2 linked regions of the Spinactinospora alkalitolerans genome follow. The protein of the gene in region 1 interacts with the protein of each later gene in a pairwise test. Links are inferred from orthologs where the notes say so. Each region holds a gene or a part of one and is shown in the gene's direction. Other genes may lie near its edges. The genes, in order: uvrB and uvrA.

Region 1 (8,715 bases):
AGCAGGTGCCCGCCGAACAGGAGGGCCAGGACGCCGGGGATCCAGCCGAGCCGCCGACCCCATCCGCGTCCCCGTCCCAGGAGCCGGGGCACGTTCGCGGCGCTGCCGAAGCAGAACAGCGCGCCGCCGATCAGCGCAGCGGCCAGGACGAGTTCGAGGATGGTCTCCTCGATGAGGTGGATGGTCAGCGGCTCGGCGTACAGGGCCGACCAGGCCATGGCGACGCCGCCGGCGGCCAGTGCGGCGCCGGCGCCCCAGAGGGCCGGCGCGGAGCGGGCGAGTCTCCACATGTCGCTGTTGTCGCGTTTGAGCACCGGCACATTTTAGGGACTCCCGGCGGGGCCCGGGTGTCACAGGGGCCGCCTAGAGTGGAAACGCCAGGTATCCGCTAGGCAGGGGGACTCATGCGGCCGGTGACCGACATCCAGCGCAAGGTGACGCCGTTCGAGGTGGTCTCGGAGATGACCCCGGCCGGCGACCAGCCGACGGCCATCGCGGAGCTGGCCCGCCGCGTCGACGCCGGCGACGAGGACGCCGTTCTGCTGGGCGCCACCGGCACCGGCAAGACCGCGACGGTGGCGTGGCTGGTGGAGCAGGTGCAGCGGCCCACCCTGGTCATGCAGCCGAACAAGACGCTGGCCGCGCAGTTCGCCAACGAGCTGCGGGAGATGCTGCCCGGCAACGCGGTCGAGTACTTCGTCTCCTACTACGACTACTACCAGCCCGAGGCCTACGTGCCGCAGACCGACACCTTCATCGAGAAGGACTCCTCGATCAACGACGAGGTGGAGCGGCTGCGCCATTCGGCGACCAACTCGCTGCTCACCCGGCGCGACACGATCGTGGTCGCCTCGGTCTCCTGCATCTACGGCCTGGGCACCCCGCAGGAGTACGTCGACCGGATGGCCGCCGTCAGGGTCGGCATGGAGGTCGAGCGCGACGAGCTGCTGCGCAAGCTCGTCGAGATGCAGTACACCCGCAACGACACGGCCTTCACCCGGGGCACCTTCCGGGTCCGCGGCGACACCGTCGAGATCATCCCGGTCTACGAGGAGCTCGCGGTGCGCATCGAGATGTTCGGCGACGAGATCGAACGGCTCATGACGCTGCACCCGCTCACCGGTGAGGTGCTCGACGAGAGCGACGAGTACTACATCTTCCCGGCCTCGCACTACGTGGCCGGCCCCGAGCGGATGGAGCGTGCCATCCGCGACATCGAGGCCGAGCTCGGCGGGCGCCTGGCCGAACTGGAGCAGCAGAACAAGCTGCTGGAGGCGCAGCGGCTGCGGATGCGCACCACCTACGACCTGGAGATGATGCGCCAGGTCGGCAGCTGCTCCGGCATCGAGAACTACTCACGGCACTTCGACGGCCGCGAGCCCGGCAGCGCCCCCAACACGCTGCTGGACTACTTCCCCGACGACTTCCTGCTGGTCGTCGACGAGTCGCACGTGACGGTGCCGCAGATCGGCGGCATGTACGAGGGCGACGCCTCACGCAAGCGCACGCTGGTCGACCACGGGTTCCGGCTGCCCTCGGCGCTGGACAACCGGCCGCTGAAGTGGGAGGAGTTCCTGGGGCGGATCGGCCAGACGGTCTACCTCTCGGCCACCCCGGGCCCCTACGAGCTGGGCCGCACCGGCGGCGACGTCGTCGAGCAGGTCATCCGGCCCACCGGCCTGGTCGACCCGGAGGTGCTGGTCAAGCCCACCCAGGGCCAGATCGACGACCTCGTCCACGAGATCAGGGTGCGCGCCGAGCGCGCCGAGCGCGTGCTGGTCACCACGCTGACCAAGAAGATGGCCGAGGACCTCACCGACTACCTGACCGAGCTCGGCATCCAGGTGCGCTATCTGCACAGCGAGGTCGACACGCTGCGCCGGGTGGAGCTGCTGCGCGAGCTGCGGGTGGGGGAGTTCGACGTCCTCGTCGGCATCAACCTGCTGCGGGAGGGCCTCGACCTGCCCGAGGTGTCGCTGGTGGCCATCCTGGACGCCGACAAGGAGGGCTTCCTGCGTTCGGAGACCTCGCTGATCCAGACGATCGGCCGCGCCGCGCGCAACGTCGCCGGCCAGGTGCACATGTACGCCGACCAGGTCACCGACTCCATGCGCAAGGCCATCGACGAGACCAACCGGCGCCGCGCCAAGCAGTTGGCCTACAACACCGAGCACGGCGTCGACCCGCAGCCGCTGCGCAAGAAGATCGCCGACATCCTCGACTCGCTGGCCCGCGAGGACGCCGACACCCAGACGCTGATCGGCGGGAGCGCGCGCCAGCAGAGCCGAGGCCGGGCGCCGGTGCCGGGGCTGTCCTCCGCGGCCACAGGTGAGCGCTCCGCCGACATCGCGAACATGCCGCGCGCCGAGCTCGCCGACCTGATCGAGCAGCTCACCGGGCAGATGCACCAGGCAGCGACCGACCTGCAGTTCGAGCTGGCCGCCCGGCTGCGCGACGAGGTCAAGGAGCTCAAGCGCGAACTGCGCGGCATGGACGCGGCCGGGGTCTCCTGAGCGGCCCGGCCCCGGTTCCGGTGCACCTCGACGTCCACGTGGCGGCCGGCGCGGCGCCGCAGGAGCGCCGGGCGGTCGTCGCGGCGAGCGTGCAGCGGGCGGTCGCCATGGGCGCCACCCGGGTCCGTGAGGTCGACGAGCCCACCGGGGACTGCGTCGTCGTGCTCGATCCCGAGGGCGACGAGTTCTGCCTGCGGTGACGGCGGTGCGGCCGGGAACCACGGCCGGTCCCCGCCCGTCTGAAGTGACGAGACACCGGACCGCCCGGCCGGTGCAGACCCGAAGGGAACGTCGAATGCGCGGCCGGATTGCAGCGGTGACCGGTGGAGTGGCCCTCCTGGCCCTGTTCGGTGCCGGATGCGGCGTGTCGGTCTCCGAGGACGGTGACGTCTCGGTCTCCAACGGCGGCGAGGAGGTCTCGGGTTCGGAGAACGGCGTCGTGGTGTCCGACGGCCGGACTCTGACGGTCGCCGCGGACGGTGAGACCGCGACCGAGGACTGCGCGGGCCTCGACGTCAACGTGCTGGCCAGCGACACCACGTTGACCTTCAACGGCGAGTGCGGCGAGGTGAGCATCGCCGGCAGCAACACCGAGGTGCACGTCGGTTCGGCCGCGTCGATCAGCGTCACCGGTGCGGACAACGTCGTCTACTACGCCTCGGGCGAGCCCTCGATCAGCAACCTGGGTGTGAACAACACCACCGAGCAGGGCGGCAGCGCCACCCCCTAGCGCCGAGTCCGAATACGGCCACCGCTGTGAACAGCGGAAATGGAATAAGGCGGGCCCCTGTGCGCCATCGGGGCGCGGTCGTCGGTTACCGTGGAACGATTCGGCGCCGGTTCTGGTGAAATTGCATGGCGACAATTTCAAAACAAAATCGGAAACTTTGGTCGTTATCTCTACGTTCCGGCGCCGTAGGCGCTACGGTCTATTTTCGTAGCCATGACGCGACAGTATGTCACCGTTAGAACTCCAGCGGCGGCGCGCTGGGGCCCGCGTCCAGTGTGAAGAGCGCACGTGCGGCCAGGGAGGGATAAATGAGCGGTTATGTCGCCCGGGTGCGGCATGACGATCCGCCCGGCGATAGCGCCGAATTCGACCTGCTGGTGGGATCGGTCGCGAGGCGGTGGGCGGAGATCGATCCATTGCTGCCCGAGCCCTCGCATCCACGGCTCAGCACCTATCCGCTGCTGACGGTCAGCGACGAGTCCGCGCGCCCCGTCGCCACCGGGACCATGCGTTATGCCTGGTACCAGCCCGGCGAGGTCGGGCGTACCTGGGGTGTTCCCGACCAGCACTGGCTCACCCCGATCGTCGGCGGCCCCGACCCTGAGGGCGCTCTGGACTCGCTGCTCACCAGTTGGCGGGACCAGATGGACGACCTGCCCAGCGGCACCGGGTCGGAGTCGGCCGCGCTGCTGACCTGGCCGGCCCGCGACGTCTGCGGCGTGCGGCCGCTGCAGCGCCACGGCCTGCAGCCGTTCACGGTGCTGGCGGCCCGGCAGCGCCGCAGGGGGGTGCCGCCCTCGCTGCCGCCCCGCGACGTCACGATCCGGCTGGCCGACATGCAGGACCTCGCGGCGGTCGTCGGCCTGGTGATGGAGGAGCACCGCTACGAGGAGCACTTCGGCGGGGTGTTCATCCAGCCCGAGACCGCCGAGCAGACCCGCAGGGTGGTCGCCCGGGCCCTGAGTCGCCCGCCGTCGTGGATCTGGATGGCCGAGCGGCGCGGCCGTCCGGTCGGCCTGGTCTGGGTGTCCCCGCCCGAACGCGCCCGCTGGGTGGCGCCCCTGGTCAACGCCGGTCCCGCCGCCTACATCGGCTACGGCGTGGTCACGGAGCAGGAGCGCGGCGCCGGTATCGGCACCGCGCTGGTCAGCCAGGCCCACCACGCGATGGACAGCTACGGCATCGCGGTGACGCTGCTCAACTACGCGATGATGAACCCGGTGTCCGGGCCGTTCTGGAACCGGATGGGCTACCGACCGCTCTGGACGACCTGGGAGGCCCGCCCGGTGCTCGCGCTGCGCTGACCCCCCCCGCTGTCCGGACCGCCGGGCGGCGGGGCCGCGCCGATTCCGGTCTCCCTCTGGTGATCACCCGCCCCGACGGGTTACCGTCGGCGCATGCTCAACGCCGTTGCGTGGCGGCGGTGTGTCCGTGCGGAGGGAAGGTCGGATGAAGCGCACAACGTGCCGGGTCGGCGCCGCGGCGGGACTGCTCGCCCTGATCGCGGCGGCCGCAGTGCCGGCCCGGGCCGGGGAGGCACCGGAAGGGCCCGACCGCGACTCCGTCGCCGTCGGCCGCGGGGGAGCGGTCGCCACCGTGGACCCCGACGCCACTGAGGCCGGGATGCGGGTCCTGCGCTCCGGCGGCAACGCCGTGGACGCCGCCGTCGCCGCCGCGGCCGCGCTGGGGGTCACCGAGCCCTACTCCTCGGGTTTCGGGGGCGGCGGCTACTTCGTCTACTACAGCGCCGCCGAGGGACGCGTGCACACCCTCGACGGCCGCGAGACCGCACCGGCCGCCATGCGGGAGGACTCCTTCCTGGAGGACGGCGAGCCCATCCCGTTCGAGGAGGCCGTCACCTCGGGGCTGTCGGTCGGGGCCCCGGGCACGCCCGCCACCTGGGAGCGCGCCGTCGAGCAGTGGGGCAGCAGGCCGCTGCAGTACGTCATGCGCCCGGCCATCCGGCTGGCCGAGCGCGGCTTCACGGTGGACGCGACGTTCAACGAGCAGACCGCCGCCAACGCCGAGCGCTTCGCCGACTTCCCGGCCACCGCCGAGCTGTTCCTGCCGGGCGGCGCGCCGCCGGAGGTCGGCACGGTGCTGCGCAACCCCGACCTCGCCGACACCTACCGCGACTTCGCCCGGCACGGCGCGAGCGTGCTGGAAGGCGAGATCGGGGCCGACGTCGTCGAGACCGCGACCGCGCCGCCGGTCGCCCCCGGCGCCGACCGGCAGGTGCGGCCCGGCCTGCTGAGCGCCGGCGACCTCGCGGACTACGAGGTCGTCGAGCGCGACCCGACGCACGTGGACTACCGGGGCCTGGACGTCTACGGCATGGCGCCCTCCTCCTCCGGCGGCTCCACCGTCGGGGAGGCGCTCAACATCATCGACACCCGCGACCCCGCCGAGCTCGCGCCCGAGGAGATCCAGCACCTGACGCTGGAGGCGAGCAAACTCGCCTACGCTGACCGCAACGCCTACATCGGCGACCCCGCCCACGTCGACGTGCCCCTGGAGACCCTGCTCTCCGAGGACTACGCCCGGCAGCGGGCCTGCCTGGTCGAGCCCGACTCGGTCCTGGCCGCGCCCGTGGCCCCCGGCGACCCCGGGGCCGGGAACGGGGACGGGGACGCCTGCGCGCCCTCCTCCGCACCGGCCGGGCCGGAGCCCGAGGGGCCCTCGACCACCCACCTCGTCACCGCCGACCGGTGGGGCAACGTCGTCTCCTACACGTTGACGATCGAGCAGACCGGGGGCAGCGGCATCACCGTGCCCGGCCGCGGCTTCCTGCTCAACAACGAGCTCACCGACTTCGACTTCCGGGTCTCCGAGACCGGCGCAGGGGCCGCCAACCTCCCGGCCCCGGGCAAGCGGCCGCGCTCCAGCATGGCGCCGACCATCGTGCTGCGCGACGGCGAGCCGTGGCTGGCGCTGGGCAGCCCGGGCGGCGCGACGATCATCACCACCGTGCTGCACGTCCTCGTCGACCGCGTCGACCGCGGTATGACGCTGCCCGAGGCGGTGGCGGCGCCCCGGCTCTCCCAGCGCAACGCCGAGCAGACCCAGGCCGAACCGGGGTTCTTCGATACACCGGAGGAGAAGGCGCTGAGCGAACTGGGGCACGTCTTCGCCGAGACGCCGGAGATCGGCGCGGTGTCGGCGCTGGAGTTCCTCGACCGCGGCCGGATCCAGGCGGTGGCCGAACCGCGGCGGCGCGGCGGCGGGCACGCCGCCGTGCTCAGGGAGCGCGGGTGGGAGCCGCCCGGCCCCGGGTCCGGCGCGGCTCGTTAGGCTCGTGAGCGTCGCCGTTGACGAGTTCGAAGGGTGGTCCGGGCATGGATACCGCGCAGGTGGAGATCGTCGAGGTCGGGCCGCGCGACGGCCTGCAGAACGAGACCGCGGTCCTGTCGGTCGCCGAGAAGGTCGAGCTGATCGACCGAGCCGTGGCCGCGGGGGTCCGGCGCATCGAGGCGGTCAGCTTCGTCAACCCCAGGCGGGTGCCGCAGATGGCCGGGGCCGAGGAGGTCATGGCCTCGGTGCGCCGCGACGCCGGAGTGTCCTACATCGGGCTGGTGCTCAACCGCCGGGGACTGGACCGGGCGCTGGCCGCCGAGGTCGACGAGGTCAACGTGGCGATCCCGGCCACCGACGTGTTCTGCCGCCGCAACCAGGGCTGCACCGCCGAGGAGATGCTGGCGGCCTACGACGACATCGCCAAGGCGGCCCACGCGGCGGGAATGCCGGTCAGCGCGACGATCTCCACCGCGTTCGGCTGCCCGTTCGAGGGCGAGACCCCGCCGCAGCGGGTGGCCGACATCGCCCGGCGCGCCGCCGACTCCGGCGCGGTCGAGATCGCGATCGCCGACACCATCGGCGTCGGCGTCCCCGGGCAGGTCGCCGACCTGGTGGAGCGGGTGCGCGCCGTCGCGGGCGGGGCCGGGCTGCGCTGCCACTTCCACAACACCCGCAACACCGGCTACGCCAACGCCCTCACCGCCCACGAGCACGGCGTCACGGTGCTGGACTCCAGCATCGGGGGCTTCGGCGGCTGCCCGTTCGCCCCGGCGGCCACCGGCAACATCGCGACCGAGGACCTGCTCTACATGCTGCACCGCAGCGGCGTACGGACCGGCGTCGACATGCGCGGCATCGCCGCCGCCGGGACGTGGCTGGGGTCGCGGCTGGACAAGGAGCCCCCGGCGCTGCTGGGCCGGGCCGGGGGCTTCCCCGCGCCCGAGTGACCCGCCGGGGCGTCTCAGATCGTTGACGGGGAGGCGGGATTGTTCTCAGTCCCCGCCGCGGCTCTGCGGGCCTGGTGGGGATGCTGTCGGCGCGCGGCGTCCGGCGACGCGAAAGGCCGCGGGATCGCCGCTGCTCAAGGCCCCGGCCGTCTGCGGCGGGCGACCGGCACGAACCCGTGCGGCCGCCCTTTCGTACCGCCGGCGACGGCGCCGGCGGTGAGCAGCTCGCGCTGGGCGTGTTCGTGCCGCTCGGCCGACCAGCCGTTCCACGTGCGCGCCTGCCGGAGGCACTCGTTCCCGTGCTCGGCCGGCCAGTCGCGCAGCCGGGCCGGCCCGGCCGTGTCGCCGGAGCCGGATACCGGTGCAGATGGACGACGCTGTTATCCTGGTGGCCCGTGGAGTCCGAGGTCGTCGGCGGGACCAACCGCCGCCACCGCTCGGGCGCCGCACGGTCGCCCGTCGTTTTCGGGCGATCCGTAGCCATTCGACCACGGGAGCATCACTTTGGCATCCGCCGCGAGTACCAAACACCTTTTCGTCACCGGCGGCGTCGCCTCCAGTCTCGGCAAGGGTCTCACCGCTTCCAGCCTCGGGCGGCTGTTGAAGTCGCGCGGCCTGCGGGTCACCATGCAGAAGCTCGACCCCTACCTCAACGTCGACCCCGGAACGATGAACCCCTTCCAGCACGGCGAGGTGTTCGTCACCGACGACGGGGCCGAGACCGACCTCGACATCGGCCACTACGAGCGGTTCCTCGACACCGAGCTGTCCGCCTCGGCCAACGTCACCACCGGCCAGATCTACTCCAGCGTGATCGCCAAGGAGCGCCAGGGCGCCTACCTGGGTGACACCGTGCAGGTCATCCCGCACATCACCAACGAGATCAAGTCCCGCATCTACGCGATGGACGCCGCCGACGTCGACCTCGTCATCACCGAGATCGGCGGCACGGTCGGCGACATCGAGTCGCAGCCGTTCCTGGAGGCCGTGCGCCAGATCCGGCACGAGATCGGCCGGGACAACTGCTTCTTCCTGCACGTGTCGCTGCTGCCCTACCTCGGCCCCTCCGGTGAGCTCAAGACCAAGCCCACCCAGCACTCGGTCGCGGCGCTGCGCAGCATCGGCATCCAGCCCGACGCGATCGTGTGCCGCTCGGACCGGCCGATCACGCAGAGCCTGAAGAACAAGATCAGTCTCATGTGCGACGTGGACGAGGGCGGCGTGGTCTCCA
Region 2 (9,160 bases), 2.1 Mb from region 1 along the record:
GGTGTGGCGCGCCGGGTACGCGGCCTGGCCGTCGCCGCACTGCTGCCACTGGTCGCCATGCAGCTCAGCATGCTGCTGGCTCTGACGCTGGCCAACCGGGGCGGGGGAGAAGGCGCCGCGGTGCAGTACAGCTACGCGTGGAGCCTGTTCACCCTGCCCTACGGCGTCGTCGCGATCCCGATCGCCACCAGCGCCTTCACCACGCTGTCGGTGCGCCACAGCAAGCGCGACGGCCCCGGCTACAACGCCGTCCTGGCCATGAGTTCACGCGCCACCCTGCTGGTCACGGCGGCCCTGGCCACGGCTCTGGCCGCGGCGGCCGGGCCGGTGGCGCAGGTGTTCGCCCGCAGCGACCCGGCGCCGCTGGAGCGGGCGCTGCTCACCTACGCCCCCGGCATCGCGGGTTTCGGCCTGATCGCACTGCTCGGCAAGGCGCTCTACGCCTCGCACCACGGCCGTCCGGCCGCACTGGCCCAGATCGCGGGATGGCTGGTGGCCATGGCGGCCAACGCCGTCCTGGTGGCGCTCGCCCCGCGCGACTGGGCGGTCGCCGCGCTGGGGGCCGGCACGTCGCTGGGCCTGAGCCTGGCGGCCCTGCTGCTCCTCGCCGCGGCGCTGCGCGCCCACGGCCGCGACGCGTTCGCGGGCCTGGGCCGCGCCGCGCTGGCCGTGCTGCTCGGCGCCGGTCTGGGCTACGCCTGCGGAGCGTCGGTCGTCCACCTCTTCGAGGTCACCGGCCTATGGTCGAATGTCGGGGTCGGCCTGCTCGGCGGAGCGGTCACCCTCGCGGTCTTCGGCGCCGTCGCCGCCGTGATCGACGGCCGGGCGGTGCGGGCCGCGCTCACCCGCCGGATGAACACCCCGGGGACGCGGGCCCCGGACAGGGACGAAGGTGGAGAGGGAACGCATGAGTGAGCTGCGGATCGCGATGGCCATCGCGACCAGCGGCGGGGGTGTGGGCAACCACGTCCGCTCACTGAGCGCCGGCCTGGACGCGCGCGGCCACCGGGTCGCCGTGATCGGCCCGCCCGCGACCGAGGACCGCTTCGGCTTCACCGCGGCCGGCGCCCGCTTCGCGCCCGTCGACGTCGGCGCCAGGCCGAGGCCGGCCTCCGACCTCGCGGCGATCGGGAAGCTGCGCCGCATGCTCGCCGGCGTCGACGTCGTGCACGCCCACGGCATCCGCGCCGGCGCGCTGTGCGCGCTGGCCCAGGCCTCCCCGCTCATCGTCACGCTGCACAACGCCCCGCCCGCGGTCTCGGGCCCGCTGGGCCTGGCCTTCCCCGTGCTGGAACGCGTCGTCGCGCGCCGCGCCGACCTCGTGCTCGGCGTCTCGGGCGACCTGGTCGAGCGGATGCGTCTGCGGGGCGCCAAGGCCGTGGAGCGCGCCCTGGTGCCGGCTCCGGCGATGCCGCCGCCGGACCGCGCCGCCGCCGAGGTCCGCTCCGAGCTGGGCGTGGCGCAGGACCGTCCGCTGCTGCTGGTGGTGGCCAGGCTCGCCGAGCAGAAAGGGCTGCCGACGCTGCTGGAGGCCGCCGCGCTCTGGGCGCGCCGCGATCCGGCGCCCTTCGTGGCCATCGCGGGGGACGGGCCGCTCGAAGCCGACCTCGCCGCCCGCATCGCCGAGGGCGGCCTGCCGGTGCGGCTGCTCGGCCGCCGCACCGACGTCCCCGACCTGCTCGCCGCAGCCGACGCGTTCGTGCTGCCCAGCGTGTGGGAGGGCCAGCCGCTGGTGCTCCAGGAGGCGCTGCGGGCCAGGCTGCCCATCGTGGCGACCAGGGTGGGCGGGGTGCCCGATGTGGTGCGCGACGCCGGCCTGCTGGTGCCCGCGGGGGACGCGTCCGCGCTCGCCGATGCGGTCGGCCGGGTCCTGGACGAGCCCGCCACGGCCGGACGGCTGCGCACGCAGGCCGCGCTCATGGCCGAGACGCTGCCGACCGAGGACGACACCGTCGAGCAGGTGCTGAGCCTGTACCGCAGGCTCGCCGCCCGCAACGGCGCGGTCTCCTGAAGGCCCGCGCGGCCGGGCCGTCCCCGCGGTGACAAGACCCACACCCGGGGTGCACAAGAAGAGGCCTTCCGGGCGGTGTCCCGCGCACGGCCGGGATGGCATGATGAGACCCGGCCTTTCAATCGGCGGGAACCCATCCGCATGATTCCACGTTGATCGGTCAGAACAATCAGTGAGTGAGGGGAGTATCCCTTCCGCGGCGGTGTCGTCATCACGGATCGCAACGAGGCGAACCCGGTGCCGTCGGCCCGTGGCCGTGCCATGGGCGGGAGAGACCTCCGGTAGCACCCATGCCCGTACTTCACAGGCGGGCACCGCAACCGGAGGAGAATCCGTATGGATGTCCCCATGTGGGTCTGGCTTGTCACGATCGGCGCGATGGTCGTGATCCTGGCCCTGGACCTGGCGATCGTCGACCACCCCTGGAGCAAGAAGTCCGGGCCGAAGGAATTCGGCATGAAGCAGGCCGCGTGGTGGGCGGCCTTCTACATCGGTATCGCGATCGTCTTCGGCTTCGGCGTCTGGTACTTCGCCGGCGCGACCATCGCGGGCGAGTACTTCGCGGGCTTCGTCACCGAGAAGAGCCTCAGCGTCGACAACCTCTTCGTCTTCTACCTGATCATGGGCAGCTTCGCGGTGCCCAAGAAGTACCAGCACGAGGTCCTGCTGGTCGGCATCGTGATCGCGCTCGTCATGCGCGGCTTCTTCATCGTCATCGGCGCCCAGGCGATCAACGCCTGGAGCGAGGTCTTCTACCTGTTCGGCGCGTTCCTCATCTACACGGCGATCAAGATCGTCCGCGACCACCTCAAGAAGGACGAGGAGGATCAGGACTACACCGACAGCTTCGCGGTGCGGATGGTCCGCAAGGTCTGGCCGGTCACCGACGACTACCACGGCGCGCACCTGACGGTGAAGCAGAACGGCCGCCGCCACGTCACCCCGATGCTCATGGTCATCGTCGCCATCGGCGTCACCGACCTGGTGTTCGCGGTCGACTCGATCCCGGCGATCTTCGGCCTCACCCAGGACCCCTACATCGTCTTCACCGCCAACGCCTTCGCCCTGCTGGGCCTGCGGCAGCTGTACTTCCTGCTGGCCGGGCTGATGGACCGGCTGGCCTTCATCAGCTGGGGCCTGGCCGCCATCATGGTGTTCATCGGCGTCAAGATGATCCTGCACGCGCTGCACGAGAACGGCGTGCACGTGCCCGAGATCGGTATCGGCCTGTCCCTGACCGTGATCCTGGGTGTGATGACCGTCACCATCGTCGCGAGCCTGCTGAGGTCCAAGGGCGGCGGGAAGAAGGAGCCGACGGGGGAGAAGACCGGCCCCGGCGCCCCCTTCTGAAGAGCGGGCCGTCCGGATTCCCGGACGACCCTCTCCTCGAACGGCTGTTCGGTTATAGTGAAGCGTCCGCCGGGTTCCCGGCGGGCGCTTCGCGCGCCGGAGGCGGAAGTTTCCGGCGCTTCGAGTCGTTACTGTTAGAGGCCGAGCGCCGCACGACGGCCCAAGCGCGGTATCCGTCCCCATGGCCGTCGGTGCAGGCCACACCTTGCGCGGCAGCCAGGAGCCGGGGTCCGGCACGCCCTCACCGCGTGGTGCCGATGCCGAAGGGGTTGATGGGAGCATGGCCGAACAGCTGGTGATCCGGGGCGCCCGGGAACACAACCTCAAGAACGTCTCGCTGGACCTCCCGCGCGACGCGATGATCGTGTTCACCGGACTCTCCGGGTCGGGAAAGTCGTCGCTGGCCTTCGACACCATCTTCGCCGAGGGCCAGCGCCGCTACGTCGAGTCCCTCTCGGCCTACGCCCGGCAGTTCCTCGGCCAGATGGACAAGCCCGACGTCGACTTCATCGAGGGACTGTCCCCGGCCGTCTCCATCGACCAGAAGTCCACCAGCCGCAACCCGCGCTCCACCGTCGGCACCATCACCGAGGTCTACGACTACCTGCGGCTGCTGTGGGCCCGCATCGGACGGCCGCACTGCCCCGAGTGCGGCCGGCTGATCGCCCGCCAGACCCCGCAGCAGATCGTCGACCGGGTGCTGGAGCTGAAGGAGGGCACCCGGTTCCAGGTGCTCGCCCCGGTCGTGCGCGGACGCAAGGGCGAGTACGTCGAGCTCTTCAAGGACCTGCAGACCAAGGGCTTCACCCGGGCCAGGGTCGACGGCGCGGCCGTGCGGCTGGACGAGGTGCCCGCCCTCAAGAAGTACGAGAAGCACGACATCGCCGTGGTGGTCGACCGGCTCACGGTGAAGGAGTCGGCCAAGAAGCGGCTGACCGACTCGGTGGAGACCGCCCTGCAGCTGGCCGGCGGCACGATCCTGCTGGACTTCGTCGACCTCCCCGAGGACGACTCCGAGCGCGAGCGGGTCTACTCCGAGCACCTGTTCTGCCCCTATGACGACCTGTCGTTCGAGGAGATGGAGCCGCGCTCCTTCTCCTTCAACTCCCCCTACGGCGCCTGCCCCGAATGCAGCGGCCTGGGCACCCGCATGGAGGTCGACCCCGAACTCCTCGTCCCCGACCCCGCCAAGACGCTCGCCGAAGGGGCGATCGCGCCGTGGTCGGGCGGACACGCCAGCGAGTACTTCGGCCGCCTGATGCAGGCGGTCGGCGACGCGCTCGGCTTCGACCTCGACACCCCGTGGGAGAAGCTGCCCAAGAAGGCGCAGCGGGCGCTGCTGCAGGGCCACGACACCCAGGTGCACGTGCGCTACCGCAACCGCTACGGCCGCACCCGCTCCTACTACACCGACTTCGAGGGCGTCATCCCGTGGGTGCGGCGCCGGCACTCCGAGAGCGAGAGCGACCTCAGCCGCGAGCGCCTCGAAGGGTTCATGCGGGTCGTGCCCTGCCCGGTCTGCGAGGGCGCCCGGCTCAAGCCGGTCGTGCTGGCCGTCACCGTGGGCGGGCGCTCCATCGCCGAGGTCAGCGCCCTGCCGCTCAGCGAGTGCGCGGAGTTCCTCGGCGGGCTGGAGCTGTCGGAGCGCGACCAGGTCATCGCGGCCCAGGTGCTCAAGGAGATCAACGCGCGGCTGGGCTTCCTGCTCGACGTCGGCCTCGACTACCTCAACCTCGAACGCCCGGCCGGATCGCTGTCCGGCGGCGAGGCCCAGCGCATCCGGCTGGCCACCCAGATCGGCTCGGGGCTGGTCGGCGTGCTCTACGTGCTCGACGAGCCGTCGATCGGACTGCACCAGCGCGACAACTTCCGCCTGCTGGAGACGCTGGAGCGGCTGCGCGACATCGGCAACACGCTCATCGTCGTCGAGCACGACGAGGACACGATCCGCGCCGCCGACTGGGTGGTCGACATCGGCCCGGGCGCCGGCGAGCACGGCGGCGACGTCGTGGTGTCGGGCCCGGTCTCGGAACTGCTGGCCAGCACCGACTCCAACACCGGCGACTACCTGGCCGGCCGGCGCGTCATCAAGGTCCCCGAGGAGCGTCGGCCGCTGACCAAGGGGCGCGAGGTCGTGGTGAGGGGCGCACGCGAGAACAACCTGCACGGCCTCGACGTCGCGTTCCCGCTCGGCGTGTTCACCGCGGTCACCGGTGTCTCCGGCTCCGGCAAGTCCACGCTGGTCAACGAGATCCTGTACAAGGCGCTGGCCAAGGAGCTGCACGGCGCGCGCTCGGTTCCCGGCCGGCACGTCCGCGTCAACGGGATGAACCAGCTCGACAAGGTCGTGCACGTCGACCAGAGCCCGATCGGCCGCACTCCGCGGTCCAACCCCGCCACCTACACCGGTGTGTTCGACCACATCCGCAAGCTGTTCGCCCAGACCGCCGAGGCGAAGGTGCGCGGCTACCAGCCGGGCCGGTTCTCGTTCAACGTCAAGGGCGGGCGCTGCGAGGCGTGCGCGGGCGACGGCACGATCAGGATCGAGATGCAGTTCCTGCCCGACGTCTACGTCCCGTGCGAGGTCTGCCACGGCGCCCGGTACAACCGCGAGACGCTGGACGTCCACTACAAGGGCAAGACCATCGCCGACGTCCTGGACATGCCGATCGAGGAGGCGCTGGAGTTCTTCGAGCCGATCTCCGCGATCCGGCGCCACATGCAGACGCTCAACGACGTCGGACTCGGCTACGTGCGGCTCGGCCAGCCCGCCACGACGCTGTCCGGCGGCGAGGCCCAGCGGGTCAAGCTCGCATCGGAACTGCAGCGCCGCTCCACCGGCCGCACCGTCTACGTGCTGGACGAGCCCACCACCGGCCTGCACTTCGCCGACATCGAGAAGCTGCTCGGGGTGCTGGGGCGGCTGGTGGACAACGGCAACACGGTCATCGTCATCGAGCACAACCTCGACGTCATCAAGACCGCCGACTACGTCATCGACATGGGTCCCGAGGGCGGTTCGGGCGGCGGCACGGTCGTGGCCACGGGCACGCCCGAGGAGGTCGCCGACATCGACGAGAGCTACACGGGCCAGTTCCTGCGCAAGATCCTCTAGAGCCAATGCTGCTCGGTCAGGCGCTGCGCGGTATTTGCCGAGGGGCGTTGCGGGTCCGCTGCTCCCTTTGGCCGGAGTCTGCGGGAGGCAGGCCGACCGCAGCCTTTGCGGCCTTGTTCGAGTACAGGGAGACCTGTGGACACCGGTCGGCATCGGTCCGGCGAACCTCGACTTCACGGCATCGCCTCTGGAGCGCGCTCGGCCGGGCCCGTCCCCGCGGGCGTCGGCGTTCGCGCGCGGCCGGTCTAAGGTGGTGGCAGCACCGCAGTACCCCACCTCCGTCGGAAACGAGGACGCATGGACCACGCCCGCGCGGGGCGCAGCGCCCCTCTCGGCGCCCTCCGGCCGGCGCCGCTCGGAGCGCGGTTCGCGGCGAGGCTGGTCGACCTGGTCATCCTGGCCGGCATCGCCGCGCTCGTGGCGAGCGCGGCCGTGCGGGCCCTGCCCGGCGGGTGGACGCCGACCGGGCTGTCCCTGCCGGTCGGCATCGCACTGTCGGCGGTGACGTTCGCCGTCTACCTGGCCTACGAGGTCGGGTTCACGATGCTGCACGGCGGGACGCCCGGCAAGCGCCTCTTCGGCCTGTCCGTCGCCGCGCACGGCGGCGGCGCGGACCCGGCGGGCGGGCGGCCCGGCCCTTTCGCGCTGGTCAAGCGCTCCGGCGTGCTGTACGCGTCGGTGCTGTTCAACTACGTCCCCGTGCTGGGGCTGCTCGCCCTGGTGCTGTCGGTGTTCGCGGTGGTCTCGGCCGTCCTGGACCGGTCCTCGCACCGCGGCCTGCACGACGGCTTCGCCGGTACCGTGGTGGTGACCGGGCGTGCACGCTCGGTACCGTCATAGGGCACGCCATGAGCGCGCAGGCGCGGCGCCCCGTTCCCTCTTCCCGGTCCCGTAGGAGGTCCGTGCGTTCATGAGCCACCCCCCGCCCTGGAACGACGGTGGAGGCGTTCCCCGGTACAGCGGGCCTTCCGTCGGCGGCGATCCCGGATCCACCCGCGCGGGCGGGGTCGGCCACCGGCCGCCGCCCTACCAGCCGCCGCCCGAGGCCGGCGGCACCGGCACCTTCGTGCCGCCCTACCGGTCCCCCTACGCCGGGCCCGCGCCGGACGGCGGGCCGGGGCGGCCCTCCTCGCCCGCGCCGGCGGAGTGGTGGCAGCGGGCGGTCGCCCGGCTCATCGACGCAGGGGCCCTGCTGATTCCGGCGACGGTGCTGGGACTCATCGCCGGCCTGCTCTGGGCCGGCACGGACGCGCTCCTCGGGGCGTCGAGCTCCTCGGTCGAACGGGGCTTCTGGATCATCTACAGCATCACCTGGTTCCTGCTCGTCGGCGCCTACGACGCCGTCTGCGTGACGGTGTGGGGCCGCACCCTCGGCAAGCAGGTGATGCGGATCCGGGTGGCGGCCATCGGGGGTTCGGGCCGCCCGGGCGAGATCCCGATCGCCGCGGTGCTGGCCAGGGCCGCGGTCTTCAACGTCCTGTACCTCTTCGTCTGGGCCCATTTCGTGGTCCAGGTGCTGCTGAGCCTGGCCGGTCTCGTCTTCTTCTGCCTGTGGCCCCTGTGGGACCGGCCGCACCGGCAGGGGATCCACGACAAGATCGCCCGCACCGTCGTGCTCCGCGCCGACTGACCCGGCCGGGGCGGCCGACGCCACCCCGGCCGCGCCGGTGCACCGCGATTTGGCCGGACATCGGCCGGGCATGGAATGCTGATCAACCGAAACACGCCTACGACCACCACGAGGTTCGGGGACCCATGAACTACCCACCGCCGCCACCGCCCAACCAGCCGCCCGAGGGCGGTGGATACGGCAACCAGGGGCCCTATCCGCCGCCTCCGGGGCAGCAGCCGCCGCCCGGTTCGGGACCGCAGCCGCCCTACGGGCCGGGGCCCCAGCAGCCTTACGGTCCCGGCCCGCAGCAGCCCCCGCAGCAGCCCCCGCAGGGGCCTCCGCCCGGCGCCCACCCCGGCTACCCGGGCCAGGGGGCCCCGCCGCCCGGACCGCAGGGCGGCTACGGCCCGCCGCAGGGCGCCCCCTACGGCGGGCAGCCCTACGGGGGCCACGGGGCCCCGGGCGGCGGTCAGCGGCTCGCCGAGTGGTGGCAGCGCCTGGTCGCGCGGATCGTGGACGGCGTGATCGTCGGTGTCCCGCTCGGGATCATCAACGGCGTCCTGGGCCTGCTGTTCTTCACGGCCGCCATGTCGCCGGTCGAGGTCGACCCCAGCACCGGCGAGGTCACCGGGGGTGTGTCGACGTGGGGTACCGTCGCCGTCACCATCGTCATGTTCCTGCTCGCTTCGGCCGCCGCCCTGCTGTACGAGGGCCTGTGCCTGTCCAAGTGGGGCGCGACCGTGGGCAAGCGGCTCCTGAGCCTGCGCGTCGTCCCACTCGACGGCGCGCGGCAGGAGGGCCTGCCCTCCGCAACGGCGTTCCTGCGCGCCGGCGCCTGGTGGGTCTACCTCCCGCTGATGTTCGTCCCGGTCGTCAGCTGGATCGTCTGGCTGTACCCGCTGCTCAACGGGCTGTGGCCGCTGTGGGACCAGCCGAACCGGCAGTCGCTCAACGACAAGATCGCCAAGACCGTCGTCGTGCAGGCCGGGTAGTCCGCCCCGGCGGACCCGCCCCTCGGCGTCCGTGCGGTGCCGGGGCGCTCCCAGTCCGGTACTACAGTTCGTAGTAGTGG

What was found.
Region 2: the proteins of uvrB (region 1) and uvrA interact in binary tests that used the Escherichia coli proteins (3 or more experiments, as listed by UniProt). The link is inferred for Spinactinospora alkalitolerans from one-to-one orthologs.

Annotation. Positions count from the first base shown.
Region 1 is NZ_JACCCC010000001.1:4,040,488-4,049,202, reverse strand. The notes cover bases 30-2,958. They hold uvrB (excinuclease ABC subunit UvrB), read left to right. Parts: upstream 30-404; coding sequence 405-2,513; downstream 2,514-2,958. Other genes in these bases: HDA32_RS17935 (DUF3060 domain-containing protein), read left to right, coding at 2,809-2,958; HDA32_RS17950 (hypothetical protein), read right to left, coding at 30-314. In the rest of the region: more of HDA32_RS17950, read right to left, coding at 1-29; more of HDA32_RS17935, read left to right, coding at 2,959-3,243; HDA32_RS17930 (GNAT family N-acetyltransferase), read left to right, coding at 3,552-4,547; ggt (gamma-glutamyltransferase), read left to right, coding at 4,693-6,534; HDA32_RS17920 (hydroxymethylglutaryl-CoA lyase), read left to right, coding at 6,579-7,484; pyrG (CTP synthase), read left to right, coding at 7,989-8,715. UniProt on the Escherichia coli protein: The UvrABC repair system catalyzes the recognition and processing of DNA lesions. A damage recognition complex composed of 2 UvrA and 2 UvrB subunits scans DNA for abnormalities.
Region 2 is NZ_JACCCC010000001.1:1,920,007-1,929,166, forward strand. The notes cover bases 3,303-6,676. They hold uvrA (excinuclease ABC subunit UvrA), read left to right. Parts: upstream 3,303-3,641; coding sequence 3,642-6,476; downstream 6,477-6,676. Other genes in these bases: HDA32_RS08560 (TerC family protein), read left to right, coding at 3,303-3,361. Outside these bases: murein biosynthesis integral membrane protein MurJ, read left to right, coding at 1-915; HDA32_RS08555 (glycosyltransferase family 4 protein), read left to right, coding at 908-2,011; more of HDA32_RS08560, read left to right, coding at 2,348-3,302; HDA32_RS08570 (RDD family protein), read left to right, coding at 6,774-7,316; HDA32_RS08575 (RDD family protein), read left to right, coding at 7,387-8,106; HDA32_RS08580 (RDD family protein), read left to right, coding at 8,232-9,080. UniProt on the Escherichia coli protein: The UvrABC repair system catalyzes the recognition and processing of DNA lesions. UvrA is an ATPase and a DNA-binding protein. A damage recognition complex composed of 2 UvrA and 2 UvrB subunits scans DNA for abnormalities.